DNA from 4 places in the Paenibacillus sp. FSL R10-2796 genome. Region 2 is predicted to be linked to each of the others. Evidence: riboswitches for the same ligand, from Rfam matches in the RefSeq annotation. Region 2 holds a riboswitch; each other region holds the start of a gene.
What was found. A riboswitch is a leader RNA that binds a small molecule or an ion and turns the genes downstream of it on or off. The one in region 2 is predicted to bind cyclic di-GMP.
Positions count from the first base shown of each region.

Region 1: it holds a riboswitch for cyclic di-GMP, as region 2 does, so the genes downstream of both, NST58_RS23325 (PA14 domain-containing protein) here and NST58_RS02895 (choice-of-anchor A family protein) in region 2, are expected to answer to the same signal.
Region 3: it holds a riboswitch for cyclic di-GMP, as region 2 does, so the genes downstream of both, NST58_RS22330 (thiamine pyrophosphate-binding protein) here and NST58_RS02895 (choice-of-anchor A family protein) in region 2, are expected to answer to the same signal.
Region 4: it holds a riboswitch for cyclic di-GMP, as region 2 does, so the genes downstream of both, NST58_RS05340 (glycosyl hydrolase) here and NST58_RS02895 (choice-of-anchor A family protein) in region 2, are expected to answer to the same signal.

Region 1 covers NZ_CP150178.1:5,157,534-5,161,702, reverse strand. Annotated here, with positions in the region: gene NST58_RS23345 (Gfo/Idh/MocA family oxidoreductase) at 1-458, shown strand, start outside; gene NST58_RS23340 (hypothetical protein) at 482-805, shown strand; gene NST58_RS23335 (helix-turn-helix domain-containing protein) at 930-1,247, shown strand; gene NST58_RS23330 (hypothetical protein) at 1,459-2,184, shown strand; cyclic di-GMP riboswitch class I at 2,460-2,558, shown strand; gene NST58_RS23325 (PA14 domain-containing protein) at 2,713-4,169, shown strand, end outside.
Region 2 covers NZ_CP150178.1:612,161-616,329, reverse strand. Annotated here, with positions in the region: gene NST58_RS02895 (choice-of-anchor A family protein) at 1-1,929, opposite strand, end outside; cyclic di-GMP riboswitch class I at 2,038-2,128, opposite strand; gene NST58_RS02890 (hypothetical protein) at 2,624-3,016, shown strand; gene NST58_RS02885 (ASCH domain-containing protein) at 3,216-3,629, opposite strand; gene NST58_RS02880 (DUF3221 domain-containing protein) at 3,981-4,169, shown strand, end outside.
Region 3 covers NZ_CP150178.1:4,911,974-4,916,142, reverse strand. Annotated here, with positions in the region: gene NST58_RS22330 (thiamine pyrophosphate-binding protein) at 1-1,565, opposite strand, end outside; cyclic di-GMP riboswitch class I at 1,721-1,817, opposite strand; gene NST58_RS22325 (HAMP domain-containing methyl-accepting chemotaxis protein) at 1,992-3,242, opposite strand; gene NST58_RS22320 (YafY family protein) at 3,364-4,169, opposite strand, start outside.
Region 4 covers NZ_CP150178.1:1,208,804-1,212,972, forward strand. Annotated here, with positions in the region: gene NST58_RS05335 (sugar phosphate nucleotidyltransferase) at 1-1,363, shown strand, start outside; cyclic di-GMP riboswitch class I at 1,500-1,579, shown strand; gene NST58_RS05340 (glycosyl hydrolase) at 1,592-3,142, shown strand; gene NST58_RS05345 (glycosyl hydrolase) at 3,294-4,169, shown strand, end outside.

The DNA.
Region 1 (4,169 bases), 2.7 Mb from region 2:
AGTTAGGCAGCAGCCGTGAGACTGTGCATGACGACTTGATTCATATGCTTGATCTGCTGTTATGGTTATGTGGAGATCAGTATGAGCTGCTTCGCAGTAATCTTCAATCCAATGGAGAGGGGCGACTTGTGCAGGCATCTGGAATGCTGGGTTGGGAGCAAGGCTCAGTGGGGATGTATAGCATGCTTCGTGAGGCGGGTGTTGATTTGGAGAAGCTGGAGCTGCACGGTAATGGACGTTCGGTGGAAGTGGCAGATCTGGACCAAGCCATCCTATATGAAAAAAATGCTTTGCCACGGACCCAGAGCTTTGGAAGCTGGGATACGGTGCTGGATAGAAGAGGTTTTGGTGGAGTGGTAGATCATTTCCTGAACAATATAAATACACCAGAGTTATGCAGTATTGCTGCTTCAGCAGTTCTGCCTAGTCATAGATTGGCAGCTCAGCTTGCTGAATGAGGTCTCTAAGAAAGGAGTAAATTATGGAAGACAACCGTAAATTAGTGGAGGAACAAATCATCGAAAGCTATAAGCGTGAGGAAGAGATGATGATCCTTGTATTCGCCCAGTGGTGCGTGAATCAAGGACTCGACCCGCACAGTTTGTATTTGCAGGCTTATCCACAGCAAGAAGGGAATGAAGCCTTGCGAAAAGCGCTTGCCCTAACGGTTTCAGCGGAGGAAGCAGGGGATATTTCTGATGACACAGTTCTGGGCGTACTCTCCTTATTCGGAAATGATGACTTGGCGCAAATCGTGACAGAAGCGATCTCTAAAAGGGAATCTAGAGCACATACAGGGGATTGACAACGAGGATATAATGATAATGTCAGATGAACTTTTTTTAGTAAACGATGTTCATCAGGGATGAAATGTGTTAATATTATATATACTAACTAATAGTAAGTTTCGCTAGTGAGAGGTGAGAACAATGGAAGAACATCAAATTTCGATGTGTCCCAGATTTGAGACAGCCTTCTCTTTCTTAGGCAAACGTTGGAATGGACTTATTATTCAGACATTGATGAGTGGACCGAAGCGGTTTAAAGATATTTCCGGCCTCATTCCTTCAATGAGCGATAAGATGCTGTCCGAGCGGATGAAGGATTTGGAAGGTGAGGGTATTCTGGTTAGACATGTATACCCGGAAACACCTGTGCGTATTGAATATGAACTAACAGACAAAGGCCGTGCGCTGGAGCCTGTTATGCAGCAGATTCAGTCTTGGGCTGAGAGCTGGGTAGAGTAGAAATCAAAGTCGTGTTGTGGCCCTTTTTCCTGAAGAACGGAGGAGGGCTTTTCAATTTTTAAATAAAAACCTTGCACAGATCGAAAAAATCTGTAATATAATAGAAAAAACGTTGTATGTTCCTTGCATGGAAACGCTTGCAATATTGGTTTTTGCTCAAATCTACTCAGCTGGAGTACAGGCATAGCAAAACTATTAGGAGGCGAGGGAGATGAAGACCACCCTGTTTTCCCGGGAAATAACGTATGGAAAAAAGGATGTTGCTGAGCTGGAGAACGCTTCGATCAAAGTACAGCTCATCTATGACAAGACGTTGTTCATGCTGCATAGCCATCTTCCAGATTCCTTATGGGATGCGTGGATTGGCGTGCCTTACAGCATTATCTCTTCACTCTACAAAGGCAACAATGATAGCGGGACTATTTTTCAAAAATGGATTCAAAGTCCTTCTGGCTGGAAATGTATCGGCTGTGAACGGCATTGCCTGGAGTCGACGGAACCTCTTCAAGAAGTGAATGTGGCGAGTAATCAACGACAATATAAGTTCCATAATGGCATTCGCCAAAGCATGGTGCTACAAGCCCTAATTTGGTCCATGTACGAGAATACCGTATTATTCAAACCCTTTTTAGGGGATGAGCCCTTTTTTGATGAAGATGATTTGCATACGATATCCTCTTATTTCGTGCCAACTTACCTTAATGATCTACGTCTTCTGGAGCAGTCTAAGCCTTGTAAAGAGTACAAAGATCAGAATATACAGATTTATCAGGAATGGATAGCCGCCCCTGACCTTGTCCTCAAATGGAACGGAGGCCTAACAGAAGGCAGATGGATGACTGGTGTTTATATGGATCACTCCCGCTTTGCTGGTTTAGGACCTTATTTGAAGGACGCAAAGGGTAAGCGAACGTATATGCAGGCTTATGTTCAATAGAAGATACAGATTTGGTGTGATCAATTGATGCGCCTCTTCAGAAATTGTCTTAGGTATTTCGTACTAGGATATTATTATGAAGAGGCGTATTTTTTCTATATATTAGTAAATTTGGTTGTTGATAGGGAGGTTATAACAAAGAATTAGATGAAAAACGACAAAGTTCACAGTAATGACTATATCCAGTGATTCAGTTATAGGGTATTATTACCAAGCAGAGAATACATTGTAAGTGGAGTATTGAATCTGTTTTCGATTTCCTTTAATAACCATTTGAATTAAAAAGGCAAACCTGCACGAAAGTCAGGGACGCAAAGCCACGGGCCTTATTCGAACATCTAAGGATGCTAACGAATGGTAGCCGGGCCGCTTCTTCTAGTGGTTTTTTTTTGTGTTTTTTTATGGATAGCATTTGAACTTATTCTTAAATCGGAGGACATTATGACAAAAAGAAAGAGATTAATAAGTAAATTATTATGTTTATTGTTGTTAATTCAGCTGTTTGCTCCTTTTCTTGGTGGGAGTTACATGAAAGTCCTTGCGCAAGGAGAGACAATTAAAATTCAATTTCAACCTATGCAATCGCATACTCCAGAGGGGTTTCTCGCTGATTACGGAGAAGTATTCGGTGTTAAAAACAACTATGCCTACGGTTGGACTACAGATCATACAAATTCCACTGTTACAAGAGCTACTTATGATGACTTGCAGAACAAGTTTAATATGAGTCAGAGCTCGTACGGAAATCCTACTCTCGATACATTGACATTAATGCATCCTGACGGGATGTGGGAGATTCAATTAGACAATGGTATCTATGAAGTAGCTGTAACTGTGGGTGATTCAGTATATGGAAGTAAGAATGCACTGGATGTGGAAGGCACTATATTCTGGGATGGTCTATCGTTAGACCCTGGAGAGCATTCTACATTGAAGAAAAGTGTTACTGTAAGGGATGGAAAGCTAAGCTTGAGTCAGATTAATAGTCCTAATGTAGAAACGGCATTAAATAATATCGAAATTTCTATGGTTAACATGTTCACTCCTACTCTTGCACAACCCCGTATCGCTTTGCCAGCAGAAGAAAATAAGATAGCCGGGAACAAGGTATTGATGTCAGGGACGATGGTCAATGTACATAATGCTCCTCCGTTTATAAAAGTGAAGGGACTCCAAGGGGAGATCTCCAGATATATGAACGAACAGACTGACAATATCAAGCTACGGATACAACAATATGAACAAACTGCTTTCACTGTTAGTGGCAGTGATGTTACTGCGATCCATCAAGCTGTTACTTCAAGCCTACATAGTCCAGCAATTATTAAAGCAGGACATCTCAATTTAGAGAAGAGTGTTACTTTTGGAAGTCCGGACAAGCCGGTTATTTTAATATTAGAGGGTATTAATACCAATCAATTCTTGAACATTACTGTCTACGGAACCTTAATCCTGAAGGGAGGGCTAAATGCCAACGCTGCATTGTCTTTAAATATCTTAAACGGCAGTAGTGATGAGTCAAATGGGAATCTATGGGTGCAAGGTGCTTTTCAATTGAATAATAATCTGGATTTTCATGTAGACAATGAACTTTTCGCAGGTGATTTAACTTATAACAGCGGTACGCTCAATATAGAAGCGAAGAGAGTATTGGTTCCTGGAAGTTTGAATATTAATACTAATGTAATTATGAATATTGAAGACGAGATTTCAATAGGAGTGGTTATATCCAATAATCTTGTAGCTGATTTGAAAGTGAAGAAAGGTGACCTGTTCGTCCGCGACAGCATTAGTGTGAATAATCATTTAAACATTACAACCGGAGGATTGTTTGCGGTAGGTGGTGATCTGATCACAAATCAAAGGCCAAACATTCACACTGGATATGGAACGGAAGGGCACACTCTTTTGAAATATGCCGTTTCGGGGTTGAAAGCTGAGTACTTCAGTGGGAGCGATTTTACTGGTCAGAAGGTGACAAAGTT
Region 2 (4,169 bases):
TGGTGTTACCGTTGGTGTTGGTGTTACCTCTGGCGTTACCATCGGTGTTGGTGTTGCTTCAGGCGTCGGCGTTGGTGTTGCTTCAGGCGTTACCGTCGGTGTTGGTGTTGCTTCAGGCGTCGGCGTTGGTGTCGGTGTTGGTGTCGGCGTCACTGTCGGCGTTGGTGTCGGTGTTGGTGTCGGCGTTGGTGTCACTGTCGGTGTTGGTGTCGATGTCGGCGTCACTGTCGGCGTTGGTGTCACTGTTGGCGTTGGTGTTGGTGTCACTGTCGGCGTTGGTGTCGGTGTTGGCGTCACTGTCGGCGTTGGTGTCGGTGTTGGTGTCGGTGTTGGCGTCACTGTCGGCGTTGGTGTCGGTGTTGGCTTCACTGTCGGCGTTGGTGTCGGTGTTGGTGTCGGTGTTGGCTTCACTGTCGGCGTTGGTGTCGGTGTTGGCGTCACTGTCGGCGTTGGCGTTGGTGTCACTGTCGGCGTCGGCGTTGGTGTCACTGTCGGCGTCGGCGTTGGTGTCACTGTCGGCGTTGGTGTTGGTGTCACTGTCGGCGTTGGTGTCGGTGTTGGTGTCGGTGTTGGTGTCACTGTCGGCGTTGGTGTCGGTGTTGGCGTCACTGTCGGCGTTGGTGTCACTGTTGGCGTTGGCGTCGGTGTCACTGTCGGCGTTGGCGTCGGCGTTGGCGTCGGTGTCACTGTCGGCGTTGGTGTTGGTGTTGGTGTCACTGTCGGCGTCGGACATGGTGTTGGCGTCGGTGTCGGCGTTGGTGTCACTGTCGGTGTTGGTGTCGGTGTCACTGTCGGTGTTGGTGTCGGTGTCACTGTCGGCGTTGGCGTTGGTGTCACTGTTGGTGTCGGCGTCACTGTCGGCGTTGGCGTTGGTGTCACTGTCGGTGTTGGTGTCGGCGTCACTGTCGGCGTTGGCGTTGGTGTCACTGTCGGTGTTGGTGTCGGCGTCACTGTCGGCGTTGGCGTTGGTGTCACTGTCGGTGTTGGTGTCGGCGTCACTGTCGGCGTTGGCGTTGGTGTCACTGTTGGTGTCGGCGTCACTGTCGGCGTTGGTGTCGGCGTTGGTCCAGGTTCATCACCATCGTATGGATAGTGGTGAAATTCACCACCAGTACCTTTGAGTGAAGCCGCCACTAAAGTACCGTTAATCTGACCATTAATAAAATCAACATGAGCATAGGGGGCAAGTATGCTTCCCATTACACCTATGCCTGCCATATCAAGATACGCAGCTTGGCTAAAGTTAAGCAAAATTTTCTTGCTGTTCAACACGTTATTAGGTAGAAATCCGAAGTTTTTCATTTTTACGTTAGAACCATCAATATTAATAATTGCAGTAGATCCTGAAGGAACATTTATTGTAATTCCATAGGTATTAGAGACGTTATCTCCTGAAACATTAAAAACATTGACCGCAGGATCTGTACCTGTCAGGGTAAGGCTGCCATATTGGTACACTGTTGTTCCATTCGCCGGCAATGCTGCAAGTTCTGCTGATTTGTCCTTCAAAGACTGACCTACGGCTGAAAAGTCAATCGTACTCCCCTGTCTTTTTGTACCACCCTTGAGGAGCGTTACATTCCCTGAAAAATCTCCCCCGTGCACGATATTCCCATAAACAGTACCTCCGTTGAAAGTAAGATTCCCTCCAACAACAAGTGTGTCAGTCAGGGAAACCTCTGCAGCGGTCAACCTATCTCCAACACTATAGTTGGTTAAGTTAACGTTACCTCCAGCAGCAAACCTTCCTTCCGTATCCGAAACTGTTGTTATATCCCCTAGAATAAACACGTTGTAGACCGCTGCAATTCCCAATGTAGAAGAACTGCTAGCTCCAGCAACTCCAGCTCCCAATGAGGAAAGCCCACTACCTACCGTCAAAATCCCAGCTAATACAAGCGAGAGTAACGGTTTTATTCTTCTTTTCAAATGGCACACCTCCTAAAACTATGATTTATATTAATCAGAATAATTACCAGAAACTCTAAAGGACCTAACAACAAAAAAGACCGCCAAAAAGAAGTGAAATTCCCTTCTCATGGCAGTCGGACGGTCATTGTGCCTTTAAGACACTTTAGACTCCTGGACTTTGCGTCCCGCCCTTTCAGACGGTTTGCTATTATCATGACTATATATATGTATTACACTGCAAGTCCAGAACTGGTAGCTGAAGCATTCTATCCAATAACAGTCTATGACTTTTAATACTTTTGAATTAATAACAGTTTAGCTCCCGACACCCACAATTGTCAATCAATTCCTTTCGATAATTCCCCGCATTAGTACCACACAAAAAAAGCGCCTAAAGGCGCTTCGCATAAGGTTTTTCATTAAATTTTAAAGTAACTGTATATAGCCCAATATGGATATCCATAAGGGAACACTCAGAATTAAACCAAAAAACAATCCACGCTGGAGGCTGCCCTCTTTTTCCATCATAATTCTCCTTTATTTGCGTTCGATACATTAATTTTTATTATTACAATTTTTAATATAATTTATTCTTCGTTATTTAGTTGTGAATTTAATCACATTGGATAAGCTGTTTAGAAATACCATTGATTATTTTTGGAATATCGGGGTAGAATACGAATATACGTTCCTATTAGAGGTGATGAGATTCATGCATAGAGCAGAAAGCAGGGACAACATGCTGGTGAAATCTTATTTATTGCTTCCGATGATTTTATCAGCTTTCGAACGGGACTCCGCCATTTTATCTACACACTTACGAACACCCGCCCCTTATCTGGAGGTGCTTGGAACAGCTGCTGCAGTAGCTACAACAGATCTAAGGGATGTTCGTGCAGAAATGAGAAGACGGGGAATCAAGGTGTATGAGCAAAACAGACTTAATACTGGAATTGAAGCCAAGTATATATGTCGTGGCTATCATGAACGAATGCTGCTGTTGAATGACATTGTTGCGGCTCAGGCTGCCATCCATATGCGCAGATACCTAGGGCTGGATATTTCATCTTTTAAGAGTTACGAAGAACAGTACCAGATTAAGTAAAGCTGTATAGAAGCCGCTGCGCTCTCTCCCCCCAATCAATTAGTGAACAAAAAAATAGGCCTTACCATGGGAGTTGGCAAGACCTGAGAGAGATATACCACAAAACACTGGGGGGTGTTTGGTGTCTCTAATATATACCTCGAACCTGAAAAAAAGCTGATAGGCACATAAAAATTACATTAAAAATATTGTTCGCCGTTCAGAAGTGATTAGAGTGCTCCCACAAGCTTAGCCGACCTTTAGCTGGAATTGGATGGCTTAATGGATGAACCCCTTCAAGCTTCCAGGCAAACCGTCCTTCACTATAGTCGCCAAAATCATATTCGTTCCCATTGATCCATTCCCTTAAATCCACCTCTGGAGTAACCACATAACATCCCGCGAGCTGACCTGTAGCAATAATAGCTCCTGTCGGCAAATTATTCGCTGTATAGCCATGTTTCGCCAATACTGATTTGTACGGTTCCTGTTCACAAATCTTTTTGTCAATCCTCACTCCGGCATGGATGCCTAACTCGCCGCGGTAGGCTGTTCTCCATGAACGAGTTTCAAACTCTTTTTCACCAAGAGCAATTAAGGTCGCCCAAGGCTGCCGTATTGTTATACACCGCATGATATTTATCCCCTTTGTTTATGTTGGACGTTTGTCACGGATGCCACGGATCTCGATCTCGCGTTGTGTAATCTTGCTCACCTTGACCTGATAAATAATCCCAACCGTTTGGTCGATACTCATTTCCATCATTGATCGCCTCTAAAATAAGAACATTTATTTTTATTATATACAAACAAAAGTTCTTATAAAAATATCAATACTACAGACATTCACCTGTAACTCCCCAGAATCAATAAAGGTCGTCATAATGGAAGGGCTGCTGTTTATTCTTATATTGGTAATGTACTAAATGCTATGCCTGTGCAACCGATTTTAAATTAATGTCGTAACCACTGGAGGGGAAGGTCCATGATTCAAAAACCACGTACTACTATTAAATGGACTCTTATTTTTGTTTTTTTGTTATTAGTCACCGCCTGTAGTAAGAATGATGAAGTTTTGAAAGGAATTGTACACACAATAGATGTAGAAAATAAAAGAATTTTAGTAATTTCTGAATTAAAAGAAGAAGACTTGAACAAGGAATATAAGGAGATT
Region 3 (4,169 bases), 3.0 Mb from region 2:
TGGTTTAGAGCTACCGCATCTTTAATTGCAGCTGTGAATTCATCCGCAGTCTCACATTTGTAGCCTTTAGCACCTAGAGATTCAGCGAATTTTACGGCGTCCATTGGTACTTCATATAGAGTTCCATCGATACGACCTGTGGTTTTCTCCATACCCTTAAGAGCCATATCTAGTTGCTTATTATTGACCACGATAAAGATGACAGGGATATCTTTGCAGACAGCGGTGTTAATCTCAGCGCCGAGCATCATGAAACAACCATCACCTGTAATGCAGAGGACAGTTTCTTCAGGAGCAGCAACTTTTGCACCAATAGCCATGCCGATCGAATTACCCATGCAAGCAAAATACGCATCAAAAACAAAGCTGCCCGGTTTCTTAACCTTGTACCATTTTGCAGCGTGGAATCCATGACTTCCATCATCAACGAAAATTGAATTATTATAAGGGATCAAATCACTTAAAGTGCTCATTACCGAAGCAAGGGAAAGATTCTTGAGGGTTGGAAGCTCTTCTGAATAATCCGCATCGGCCAAAGCCTCACGTTTGGTGATTGTGCTTGGGTCAATATGATTTAGGCAGTGCACCAAATTATCGCGCAGGTCCCCAGTGACCGGTATCGTTTTGGACAATAGTATTTTTCCGACAAAGGTTGGATCAATATCAAATTGAATTAAAGTTGCTGGATGATTCTCCCGTTTAAGATTACAGATGGTCATATCACTTAAACGTGATCCAAGCACTATAAATAAATCGCTTTTATTCAATAAATCGTCCCCGTGGGTCGAACCGCCAACGCCAATAGGACCATGATAGAGTGGGTGATCCCAGACTATAGCCCCTTTTCCACCAGGAGATGTTACTACAGGAATATTAAATGTTTCTGCGAGTTGAACAAGCTCTTTATGTGCTCCGGAGCGGTTAATTCCTTTACCCGCAATAATCAAAGGATTCTTAGCAGCTTGAATAGCATCGATGACTCTATCGATATTAGCTTGACTAATTAGAGACTCTCTTTCTGGGATTACTATATTGCATTCTTCCAATACTTCAGTTTGTACATCAAAAGGAATACAAAGATGAACAGGACCCCGTTTGGTCAGGGCCACAGAAATCGCATGATTAAAAATAGTACCAAAGTGATCCCCACGTTCAACCAATTTACTGAACAAGGTGGCAGGTCTGAACATATCAGCTAAATCAGCCAGAAAAGAGGTGGAGTCCTGACATTGAGGAATTCCAAGCTCTGTAATGGATTGGTGGCCGGTAATAAATAGGACAGGTAGGTTGTTAGCTTTCGCATGTGCTGCTGCTGTAAGCAGGTTAGTTCCCCCAGGACCCGAAGTACCAAATGCTACGCCTAGGTTACCCGTTTTCAGCGCATACCCTGCTGCTTCGAATCCGGAGCTTGCTTCATGTCTGCCGGGAATAAATTCAATACCGTAATCCACCATCTTTAGAACAATTGGACAAATGGATTTGCCAATGATCCCAAAAGAATGGGTGACTCCAAGGTTACGTAGTGCTTCCGCCATGTAATCTGCGACTGTCTTCAAAAGAAACACCTCACAAGTTTTTTGATATATATTAGTTATTAATCTACCGAATAGATACGATAGATCAATATACTCAAAAAGTAAAAACCTGTGCTCTATAGTAAGCACAGGTTGGTGGCATAAGGCGCCGCTAAGACTGAACAATAGTTCAGCCGTCCTGGTTCCTCTGCAACCTGGCAATCATGGCCTCAAACGAAAAAATGAGGCTGTAGATCCATGGTTTTGCGTCATCCTCTTTCGAGGATTTTGCCAATATTAATTTATAGTTGATAAGAATAATTTTACTTTACAATATATTCCTCATTAATTTTTGTCAACATAATCCGCTAAAAAAACTCGAAATTTGACGAAAGTCTTGTCCAAGAGATGAAGTTTTGCCTCGCGAAAAAAACTGCCACCTAAGACTCAGCTTAGGTGGCAGTTGATAGTTTTGAACTAGAATTTAAAGATATGAATGGTTTTTTGCAGATTAAATACGGCCTGGGTCATTTTTTCCGTTTCTTCTGCAACAGACTGCAGGGCATTAATCTGTTCATTCATAGCCGCCGATACCTCTTCCGTGCCAGCAGCAGTTTCTTCGGTGATAGCTGAGATATTCTCAATTGCACTGGAAATTTTCAAGGCACTTTCTAGCATAAGATCACTCTCCGCAGAGAATGAAGAGATTTGCTCGGTAATGTACTGCACGCTTTGTACAATTTGTGCGAAAATATGGGCAGATTGAGTGATCATTTCATTCTGAACCTGCACAACCTCTTCATTGATGGCAATATTATCGATGGCTTGTTTAATATCTGACTCAATGCTGCGGACCAAGCCGAATACTTCTTTTGTGGATGCCGTAGATTCTTCAGCAAGCTTGCGGACCTCTTGAGCTACAACGGCAAAACCCCGACCATGCTCTCCGGCACGAGCAGCTTCGATGGAGGCATTCAGTGACAGCAGGTTGGTCTGCTCAGCGATCTCTGTGATGGTCTTGGTGATCATCGTAATCCCGCGGGCATTTTGTGAGAGAGCTTCAATAGTATCAGCCACTTTTTGTGTAGCCTCTATGTTTTTACGCATGCCTTCAGCCTGTGTATCTACGGATTGGCGCCCTTGCTCAACAAGTTCTAAGGTATGTATTGAACGTCTGTTCATTTCTTTGGTGGAGTTCGTATAATTGGATACTTTGGTCTCAATGTCTTTAATGGATTCTGTCATATCAGCGATATCCGTAGATATTTCATTTGCACCAAGAGCGAGCTCAGTAGAAGAAGAGGCTACTTGTGCCATGACAATTTTCAGGTTCTGGTTCTTATCTTCGATTCCGCGGCTTGCATCCATAACTTGACGGGTGATCTGCGATGCATCGGTCAGAATCTTCTTGAGCTTATCAATCATTGTGTTAAAGGAGCGGCTTACGTCACCCATTGAGCCATTTTCGTCCGCTCTGCTAGTGAAATCGCCCTTCGAAATACTGTGAGATACATTAGCAATATCATCAAAAGATGATGTAAGCGTTCTCTCCACGAAGCGAGCAACAGGTAAAGTCAGACCTGCAAGAACAACTACTAGTATAATTCCTACGAGAAATTGACCTAGAATCATTAACGTAACTAAGACAGGAATAGCAAACAGTGCGGCAACGAGGTAACATCCGGCAACAATTCTTTGTTTTAACGGAAGTTTGTGCATCCAGCTCATTGGTAAAATGTCCCCCTTATTAAATTTTATGTAATGGTGTTATTATAGGGGATTTATAGGTCATTGGTCTATAGAGAAGTGTCATAAATCTTCTTTAAGTAGTAGATATTTAGAATTCATGTCAAAATTCCTCATATATTGTGGAAATTGTTTTAATAGCAGACTTTACCATCCCTACTAGTTCGATAGGAGCTAAAACAATAACTGAAGGAGAGAAAGAGAGTACGATACGACAGGCAGATTCTATAGCATTAAATTCGGCCTCCACGTTCATCCACCCAGTATTAGCAGAGGGTTCTACTAAAGTTATAGTTACATATCTTTCACGTTGTAATTCTTTAAGAATAGACTCATTCACCTTTAAGTTCACTACATATTTTGGCAGTGCTGCTTTAAAAGCTAAAGTCGATTGTTCCCAGTAGCTTTTTAAATCAAAAGCCTCAGGTCTGACAAATGATTCATAAGTTGCGTCAGCTTGTATTAATCTCGACACGCGAAAAGTCCGCATTTCACCCACGGTTCGTGCCACTACATACCAAACTCCACGTTTTGCGACTAACCCGAGAGGTTCAATGAAACGCTCCTTCATCTCGTCATTCCGTGGGTAAGTGATCTTCACTTTACGGTCTTCCCAAACAGCTTCCTGCAGGACAGATAGGAACGGATATGTCTCGTCGGAAGGGTGCCAGCTGGCACCATCTATATGAATGCGCTGGCTCAGGTAACTGGCTGGATTATTCGGCCTGGATGGGGAAGCAGCCTCCAGCTTAAGCACGGCAGAAGAGAAGTCGTTTTGTATACCCAGATCTTTTAAGATTGAGGAGTCTGCGGACAGCAGCAGAGTTGCAATCTCTGAGGGCTTCATACCCGTTAAGGAGGTCCGGTATCCTTCTGTGAGCATCCAACCCCCTTCACGTCCCCGTTCGG
Region 4 (4,169 bases), 600 kb from region 2:
ACTTCTATCAGGCGGTTCAGGTAAACGGTTATGGCCGTTGTCCAACGACTCACGTTCAAAGCAATTTCTAAAGGTACTTGAAAGCCCTCAAGGTGAACCAGAATCCATGGTACAACGTGTCTGGAGACAGTTGGAGGAAGCAGGGATGGCAGAATCATCTTATCTGGCCACCGGCCGCGGCCAAGTAGAAATGATACAAAGCCAACTGGGAAGTCATGTGCCGATTATCGTTGAACCGGAGCGTCGGGATACTTTTCCGGCTATCGCCTTAACAGCTACCTATCTTTATTCAGTGGCAGGTGTTTCTCCAGCGGAGACGGTAGCAATATTGCCTGTTGACCCTTATGTAGAAGCATCCTTTTTCGATACCATAGCTATGCTTGAGGAGACCATGCTGGAAAGTGGAGCAAATCTGGCTCTAATGGGTGTTGTTCCTGAACATGCCTCAGAGAAATACGGATATATTATTCCTACCACCGAAGAGGCGGGGGAAAATGGTTTTATGAAGGTGAGTCACTTTCAAGAGAAACCAGACCGCATACAAGCAGAACAGCTCATCGAACAAAATGCCTTGTGGAATTGCGGCGTGTTTGCCTTCCGCTTAGGGTACTTGTTAGATATTTTGCAGCGTAAAGGGTTGCCTTTAGGATATGAAGAATTGCAGAAGCAGTATAAGCTATTGTCTTCCATCAGCTTTGATTATGAAGTGGTGGAGAAAGAAGAACATATTGTGGTGCAGCCGTATGATGGATTCTGGAAGGATCTTGGAACGTGGAATACGCTGACAGAGGAAATGAGCAGCAAGCATGTAGGAAAAGGTTTTGTGACGGCGGATTCTGAGGGGACTTGCTTGATTAATGAGCTGGACATTCCGATAACGGTAATTGGTGCGAAGGATCTGATCATTGCGGCTAGCCCGGATGGAATTCTAGTTACCCATAAAGCTGAGAGCCCACGGATTAAAGAAGTGCTGAAGACCTTTGAACAAAGACCGATGTACGAGGAACGCCGTTGGGGCCATTACAAAGTTATTGATTATGTGAAATATGATGAAGGCAATGAAGTGCTGACCAAACGGATTTTTATATCCGAGGGGAATAATATCAGCTATCAATTACATCGCAAGCGTAGTGAAATTTGGACAATCGTCAGCGGCGAAGCAAGTATTGTGCTGAATGAGAAAAAACATAATGTGAAGGCTGGGGACGTGGTACGTATACCGGAAGGAACGAAGCACGCGATCCTTGCTTTGACGGATGTTGAGTTTATAGAGGTACAGACGGGGTCTGAATTAGTAGAAGAAGATAACATACGTATTACTTTAGACTGGAATGATATAGAACTACAACAATTCATTTCATAGGTCTAACCTATCTATTTAACCAATTCAAAATTTCTTGAAACAGGTAAATTGACTCAATTATCAAAAAAAGTCATAAAAACACTAAATAGATCATTAATTGTCGTCGATACTTACGGTAAGAGAGATTATTTCTCTTAAATTGAAAAGGCAAACCTATCGAAAGGTAGGGACGCAAAGCTATAGGGCCTTCGAAAGAGTGGCAGCCTGGCTACCGAAAGGGAGATTATTTTGAAAGCTTACCGTACGTATCGATTGTTTGGTGCATTTCTGTCACTCGTCCTGTTTCTGACTGCACTTCCGCTGGCTGTTGGAATTTCGCCGTCTATTGTCATAGCTGCTTCAAATTCTGGAACGCCGGTTACCCCAGGTGCCTCACCTGAAGCCGTAAAGCTGCTTAACTATTTTTACTCGATCTCAGGAAAAGGCATTATTGCTGGTCAACATGACTATTTAGAAAGTCCAGATGAAATTAACAATATGCTGAAGGGAACCAGCGGACAATATGCGGCTCTTCACGGTTATGAAATGGGTGCGATCAGTGGCCAGTCCGAAGCAACGATGGCTTGGCAACGTCAAAATGTGGTGAACAGCGCCATCAACTGGAATAAAGCGGGCGGGATCGTAGCTATGACTTTTCATGCTAACCTGCCGGGCACCTCTTATGACTGGGATAATGTGAAAAAAACACTTAGCCAGAGTGAGTTCGATAGTTACGTTACACCGGGTACCAAGCAATATAACAATCTGATCGCTGAGCTTGATAAGGTGGCCGTCTCTTTAAAAAGCTTGCGCGATGCCAACGTTCCGGTGCTTTGGAGACCCTATCATGAAATGAACGGGAACTGGTTCTGGTGGGGGAAGAAAAATAACTTTTCTACACTATGGAATATTATGTATGACCGTTTTGTTAACGTTCATAAATTAAATAATTTGTTATGGGTATGGAGTCCGAATGCTCCCAATGTTTGGTCAGATCCTTATGCGCTAACTTATCCAGGTGCTGATAAAGTAGATATTCTGGCAGCAGATATATACGAAAATGATTACCAGCAAAAATACTATGACAGCTTATTGAGTCTAGCCGCAGGCAAACCGATTGCGATCGGGGAAAATGGTGAAATGCCTAATCTGGAGAAGCTTCAGCAATCGCAAAGTAAATGGACGTATATGATGAGCTGGGGAAAAATGCTTTACGAGAATAACAGTGCAGACACAATCAAAACATTTATGAATAGCAACTATACCCTGACCAGAGATAAATTAAATACTGGTCTGGCACCGACACCTAGCGCCGCACCAGCGCCGGCACCTTCTGAAGAAGAGGGGGAGGCAGCAATTCCTCTCGCGAAGGGGCTTGCAGGAGAGTATTACAACAACATGCAATTGTCGGGAGCAGCAACTCTTAACAGAACTGATGCAATAATCGATTTCAATTGGCGGCAAGGCTCCCCGGATGCCGCCCTCGGGATTGATCGGTTCTCCATACGTTGGAGCGGTAAAATTAAGCCATTATATAATGAGCAATATACATTTTACACTACCTCAGATGATGGTATCCGTGTCTGGGTGAATGGGGAATCCGTGATTGATAGTTGGACTAAGCAAAGTGGTACTGAGCGTAAGGGCACTATAACGCTGAAGGCTGGCCAGCTATATGATATCAAGGTGGAGTATTACGAGAATGAAGGCGATGCGAGAGTCCGCTTGATGTGGGAAAGTGCTAGTCAAGCTAAAGAGACAGTTCCAGCAAGTGCACTTTTTCTTCCGGATGTCTCCTGATTGATGAAAATTAAAGGTCGATCCTTAGTGGCTCTGCGTTATTGCAGAGCTACTAAGCTATAGTCCTCATTAGGTCAGAAGACGATTGTCCGATAACAGGTATGTTTTTAACACCTGTGGAGGCAGTACAGCTACCGAAAGGAGGATTTATTTGCGTAAATATTATAAGAAAAACAGATTGTTGTTTACTATGTTACCGGTGTTTATTATTTTTTCCTTGCTGCCTTGGGGAGAGGTTAAAAGTCTTCCGAAGGCTATGAGTGTTTCTTCCTCTCTACCTCCGGCTATACCAAGCAATCCTTCGGCTTCTGAAGAAGCCAAGCAACTGCTGAGTAATTTGGTGAATCTACGTGGCAAAGGGATCTTGTCCGGCCAGCATGATTATCTAGAAAGTCCAGATGAACTGGTTCATAAGCTGAAGAATACTTCGGGACAAAATGCCGTTCTACATGGTTATGAATTAGGGGCGATTAATAATCAATCCGAAGGGACGATCGCAGAACAGCGGCAAGCTGTTATAGACAGTGCAATTGAATGGCATCAGGAGGGTGGCATTGTAGCCATGACCTTCCATCAGAGCTTACCGGGAACCTCACCAGAATGGTCCAATGTAAACAGAAGTCTCAGTCAAGAGAAATTTAATGCTTATGTTACACCTGGGACAGCTCAGTATAAGAGGCTAATTTCAGATCTAGACGAGGTTGCTGGATATTTGGGTCAGCTGCGTGATGCCGGAGTGCCGGTCTTATGGCGACCTTACCATGAAATGAATGGTGGTTGGTTTTGGTGGGGGAAAAAGGACAATTTTTCAGAGCTGTGGAGTATTGTCTATGATCGTTTTGTAAACACACACAAGCTAAATAATCTACTGTGGGTGTGGAATCCAAATGCACCGAATGAATGGTCAGATCCATATGCTGCATATTATCCCGGTGGGGATAAACTCGATGTTCTGGCTGCGGATATCTACAATAACGATTATAAACAGTCCTACTATGAGGATCTGCTCGCATTGGCCGAGGGTAAA